DNA from 2 places in the Streptomyces sp. NPDC058653 genome. Region 2 is predicted to be linked to the other one. Evidence: riboswitches for the same ligand, from Rfam matches in the RefSeq annotation. Region 2 holds a riboswitch; the other holds the start of a gene.

Region 1 (2,979 bases), on a different contig from region 2:
TCCCACTCCTGCGCCCCCGGATGACCCTTGGCCAGATCCGCCGCGTGCGCCGCGATCTTGTACGTGATGACACCGGTCTTCACGTCGTCCCGGTTCGGCAGACCCAGATGCTCCTTGGGCGTCACGTAGCAGAGCATCGCCGTGCCCCACCAGGCGATCATCGCCGCGCCGATGCCGGAGGTGATGTGGTCGTACGCGGGGGCGACGTCCGTCGTCAGCGGGCCGAGCGTGTAGAACGGCGCCTCCTCGCAGATCTCCTGCTGGAGGTCGATGTTCTCCTTGATCTTGTGCATCGGGACATGGCCCGGGCCTTCGATCATGGTCTGTACGTTGTGCCGCTTGGCGATCGTGTTCAGCTCGCCCAGCGTCCGCAACTCGGCGAACTGCGCCTCGTCGTTGGCGTCGGCGATCGAGCCGGGGCGCAGACCGTCGCCGAGGGAGTACGTCACGTCGTACGAGGCGAGGATGGAGCACAGCTCCTCGAAGTTCTCGTACAGGAACGACTCCTTGTGGTGCGCCAGGCACCAGGCCGCCATGATCGAGCCGCCGCGCGAGACGATGCCGGTCTTGCGGCGGGCGGTCAGCGGCACGTAGCGCAGGAGCACGCCCGCGTGGACGGTCATGTAGTCGACGCCCTGCTCGGCCTGTTCGACGACCGTGTCCTTGTAGATCTCCCAGGTCAGCTCCTCGGCCTTGCCGTCGACCTTCTCCAGCGCCTGGTAGAGCGGCACGGTGCCGATGGGGACGGGGGAGTTGCGCAGGACCCATTCGCGGGTGGTGTGGATGTTACGGCCGGTGGAGAGGTCCATCACCGTGTCCGCGCCCCACTTGGTGGCCCAGGTCATCTTGTCCACCTCCTCCTCGATGGAGGAGGTGACCGCGGAGTTGCCGATGTTGGCGTTGACCTTCACGAGGAACCGCTTGCCGATGATCATCGGTTCGATCTCGGGATGGTTGACGTTGGCCGGCAGTACGGCGCGGCCGGCGGCGATCTCCTCGCGTACGACCTCGGGCGCGACGTTCTCCCTGATGGCGACGTACTCCATCTCCGGGGTGATGTCGCCCCGGCGGGCGTACGCGAGTTGGGTCACGGCCTGTCCCTCGCGGCCCCGGCGCGGCTGGCGGGGGCGGCCGGGGAAGACCGCGTCGAGGCCCCGCAGATCGGTCGCTCCGCTCCGGAGCAGCCCGCCGCGCGGTGAGGTGTGCTTGAGCCCGTCGTCCTCGGGGCGGACGGGGCGGCCCGCGTACTCCTCGGTGTCGCCGCGGCCGACGATCCAGTTCTCCCGGAGCGGTGCGAGCCCGCGCCGTACGTCGGTCTCGACGGTGGGGTCGGTGTACGGCCCCGACGTGTCGTACAGCGTGACGTCGTCGCCGTTGGTGAGATGCACCTGACGGACCGGCACCCGGAGGTCGGGGCGTGAGCCCTCGACGTATCCCTTGTGCCAGCCGATGGCCCTGGAGCCGTCCGAACCCTTGGGGCCCTCGGGGCCGTCGGGTCCGTTGGAACCGTTGGAACCGTTGGAGGCAGACGTGCGTGTGTCCTGAACGGTCATGTGAGACCTACTCCCTACGCCGGCATTACCCGGTAACAGGTTCGGCGGTCGACGCAGCTCAGGGATCCGGGGAAGCCCCGGAACTCCACAGTCAGCGTCCTCTCAGCCCGGTGCTCCGAGCTCCCGCGTGTGTAAAGGCACCACCACGCTAACGCCATATCGGGCGTGCTGAACAGAGGGCCTCCGCCGTTCTTGCGATGATCGGTCGGTGACCCCATCCACGCATCCACCCGATCCGCACGGCCACTCGCACAGTCATGGGCCGGCCGCGCCGGTCTCCAGACATCTGCGCAAGGTCATCGCCGCGGTGCTGGTTCCCTTCGCGACGGCCGTCGTCGTCGGTCTCGTCGTGCTCTGGCCCGGCGGCACCCCCGCCCATGAACGCACCGGTGTCGGCTTCGACCGGCAGACCCAGCAGGGCCAGGTGGTGAAGATCGAGAAGGTCGACTGCGGCGCTGTGAACGCCGCCCAGGTCCCGCCCACGGGCGACACGTCGACCCCCCAAGGGCGGGAGGCTCAGCGCGCGCGGACCGGCGACTGCGAGAAGGCGACCGTGGAGGTGAAGAGCGGCAAGGACAAGGGGCGCAGATTCGTCGAGGTCGTCCAGCCCGACGCGCCGCGGCAGTTTCACGTGAAACAGGACGTCGTGGTGGCCTACGCGCCCGACGCCCCGAGGGATCTCCAGTACTCGGTCACCGATGTGGACCGCACGATGCCGATGGCTCTGCTGGCCGGGATCTTCGCGCTCGCGGTGATCGTGGTGGGCCGGCTGCGCGGGCTGATGGCGCTGGTCGCGCTGGTCATCTCGTTCGCCGTGCTGACGCTGTTCATCCTGCCGGCGATTCTCCAGGGCTCGAATCCGCTGATCGTCGCGGTCGTCGGCGCGAGCGCGATCATGCTGATCGCGCTCTATCTCTGCCACGGTCTGACGGCCCGTACATCCGTCGCCGTGCTCGGCACGCTGATCTCCCTGCTGCTGATCGGGCTGCTCGGCTCGCTGTTCATCGGCTGGGCGAGCCTGACGGGCAATACGGACGACAACACCGGGCTGATCCACGGGCTGTTCCCCGAGATCGACATGAGCGGCCTTCTGCTGGCCGGGGTGATCATCGGATCGCTGGGTGTGCTGGACGATGTGACGGTCACCCAGACGTCGGCGGTGTGGGAGCTGCGTCAGGCGGACCCGACGATGGGGCCCCGCGCGCTCTACCGGGCGGGCATCCGGATCGGACGCGACCACATCGCGTCAGTGGTCAACACGCTCGTACTGGCCTACGCGGGCGCGGCGCTCCCCCTGCTGCTGCTCTTCTCCATCGCGCAGTCGAGCGTGGGGACGGTCGCCAACAGCGAGCTGGTGGCGGAGGAGATCGTACGGACCCTGGTCGGGTCGATCGGTCTGGTCGCGTCGGTGCCCGTGACCACGGCG
Region 2 (2,979 bases):
TGCTGACCATCGTCAGCGACACCGGTGCCTACGCGATCGGCTGGCGCTTCGGCAGCCACAAGCTGGCGCCGCGCATCAGCCCCGGCAAGACCCGCGAGGGGCTGTTGGGCGCGCTGGCGTTCGCCATGGCGGCGGGCGCGCTGTGCATGCAGTTCCTCATCGAGGACGGCACCTGGTGGCAGGGGCTGCTGCTCGGTCTCGCGGTGGCGGCCAGTGCGACGCTCGGGGACCTGGGCGAGTCGATGATCAAGCGGGACCTCGGGATCAAGGACATGGGCACGCTGCTGCCCGGTCACGGCGGCATCATGGACCGCCTCGACTCGCTCCTGCCGACGGCCCCGGTGGTGTGGCTGCTGTTGGTGGTGTTCGTCGGCTCGGGCTGAGCCGTACCCGTACCGGTTACCCTGGTAAGGCCCGCCGTCCTGGACGGCGGGCCTTACTGCGCTCCGTCTGCGCCTTGCGGTCGCGGAGCCCGTCACATGAGGTCTCCCGGCACCGGCAGTGTGCCCACGTCACTCCCGCGGTCGGCGGGAAACACCGGCCTCGTCGTACCGAGGAGAAAACAGCTCATGGCACCGCCCAACCCCGGAGAGCTCACCTTCGTCGCGCCCCGTGGCGCCAAGAAGCCACCGAGGCACCTCGCCGACCTCACGCCTGAAGAGCGTCGTGAGGCCGTCTCGGCGCTCGGCGAGAAGGCGTTCCGTGCCAAGCAGCTGTCGCAGCACTACTTCGCGCGGTACGCGCACGACCCCGCCGAGTGGACGGACATCCCTGCCGCCGCACGCCAGAAGCTCGCCACGGAGCTGCTGCCGGACCTGATGTCCGTGGTGCGGCACATCTCCTGCGACGACGACACCACCCGTAAGACACTGTGGCGCCTGCACGACGGCACGCTCGTCGAGTCGGTCCTGATGCGTTACCCGGACCGGGTCACCATGTGCATCTCCTCGCAGGCGGGCTGCGGCATGAACTGCCCGTTCTGCGCCACGGGGCAGGCGGGGCTCGACCGTAACCTCTCCACGGCGGAGATCGTGCACCAGATCGTGGACGGCATGCGCGCGCTCCGTGACGGCGAGGTCCCCGGCGGCCCCGCACGGCTGTCCAACATCGTCTTCATGGGCATGGGCGAACCGCTCGCCAACTACCGCCGCGTCGTCGGCGCCATTCGCCGGCTCACCGACCCCGAGCCGGACGGTCTCGGTCTCTCGCAACGCGGCATCACCGTCTCGACGGTGGGTCTTGTACCCGCGATGCTGCGGTTCGCCGACGAGGGCTTCAAGTGCCGCCTCGCCGTCTCGCTGCACGCGCCCGACGACGAGCTGCGCGACACCCTCGTGCCGGTCAACACCCGGTGGAAGGTGCGGGAGGTGCTGGACGCCGCGTGGGAGTACGCGGAGAAGTCGGGGCGCCGCGTCTCCATCGAGTACGCCATGATCCGCGACATCAACGACCAGGCGTGGCGGGGCGATCTGCTGGGGCGGCTGCTCAAGGGGAAGCGGGTGCACGTCAATCTGATCCCCCTCAACCCGACACCCGGGTCCAAGTGGACGGCCTCCCGCCCCGAGGACGAGAAGGCCTTCGTGGAGGCCATCGCGTCGCACGGGGTGCCCGTGACGGTGCGCGACACGCGTGGTCAGGAGATCGACGGGGCGTGCGGACAGCTGGCGGCCACGGAGCGCTGAGCGCGGCCCAGGGGCCCCGTTGGGGTCCATGTACCCTGGGGTTCGATCAAATTACATATTCCGACAGGGGAGCGCCACAGCGCTGAGAGTGCGGCAGAGGCTCGGAAAGAGCCTCACGGTCGCAGACCCTCTGAACCTCGCCCAGGTCATTCTGGGTAGGAAGTTCGGTCATCACTCATGCTGTTGCGCCCTGCCCTGCTCCGGTTCGCCGGCGCGGGGCGGGGCCGCGTCTTCTCCTGGACATCCCAGGAGGAATTCAGTTGCGTACCACGAAGAAGATGGCGGTCGGCGCCGTCGCCGCGGCGTTGGGAGTCTCTACGCTCGCCGCGTGCGGCGGCGGGTCGGAGGATTCCGCGTCGTCGGACGGCGCGAAGTCCAAGAGCGTGACGCTCGTCGCCCATGACTCGTTCGCCGCCTCGGACTCCGTACTGAAGGAGTTCACGGAACGGACCGGCTACACCGTCAAGGTGCTGAAGAGCGGCGAGGCCGGCGAGGCTCTCAACAAGGAGATCCTCACCAAGGGTTCGCCGCAGGGCGACGTCTTCTTCGGCGTCGACAACACCCTTCTCTCGCGCGCCCTCGACAACGGCCTGTTCACGCCGTACGAGGCGAGGGGTCTCGACCAGGTCCGCGCCGACGTGCGCCTCGACGACGCCGAGCACCGTGTCACCCCTGTCGACACCGGCGACATCTGCGTCAACTACGACAAGAAGTACTTCACGGACAAGAAGCTGGCACCGCCGGAGTCCTTCGCAGACCTGACGAAGCCCGCCTACAAGGACCTCCTGGTCGTCGAGAACGCCGAGCTGTCCTCACCGGGCCTCGGCTTCCTCCTCGGCACCGTCGCCGCTTACGGGGACGACGGCTGGCAGGACTACTGGAAGAAGCTCAAGGCCAACGGCGTCCAGGTCGTCGACAGCTGGGAACAGGCCTACAACGAGGACTTCTCCGGCTCGGCCGGCGGCAAGAAGGCGAAGGCGGAGCGGCCGCTCGTCGTCTCGTACGCCTCCAGCCCGCCCGTCGAGGTCCTGTACGCCGATCCGCAGCCCGAGGAGGCGCCGACCGGCGTCGCGAAGGGAACCTGCTTCCGCCAGATCGAGTTCGCCGGTCTGCTCCAGGGGGCGAAGAACGAGGCGGGCGGCAAGGCCCTGCTGGACTTTCTGGTGAGCAAGACCTTCCAGGAGGACATGCCGCTCAACATGTTCGTGAATCCGGTCGTCGACGGGGCGAAGCTGCCCGCGCTCTTCACCGACCACGGCGCCGTCGTCGACAAGCCCCGGACCGTCGCCCCGGAGAA

Evidence for each region. A riboswitch is a leader RNA that binds a small molecule or an ion and turns the genes downstream of it on or off. The one in region 2 is predicted to bind thiamine pyrophosphate.
Region 1: it holds a riboswitch for thiamine pyrophosphate, as region 2 does, so the genes downstream of both, thiC (phosphomethylpyrimidine synthase ThiC) here and ACFWU9_RS27425 (thiamine ABC transporter substrate binding subunit) in region 2, are expected to answer to the same signal.

What each region holds. Positions count from the first base shown of each region.
Region 1 is NZ_JBHXRM010000041.1:31,572-34,550, reverse strand. It holds gene thiC (phosphomethylpyrimidine synthase ThiC) at 1-1,553, opposite strand, end outside; TPP riboswitch at 1,548-1,690, opposite strand; gene ACFWU9_RS28430 (YibE/F family protein) at 1,762-2,979, shown strand, end outside.
Region 2 is NZ_JBHXRM010000038.1:52,854-55,832, forward strand. It holds gene ACFWU9_RS27415 (phosphatidate cytidylyltransferase) at 1-383, shown strand, start outside; gene rlmN (23S rRNA (adenine(2503)-C(2))-methyltransferase RlmN) at 570-1,682, shown strand; TPP riboswitch at 1,738-1,862, shown strand; gene ACFWU9_RS27425 (thiamine ABC transporter substrate binding subunit) at 1,943-2,979, shown strand, end outside.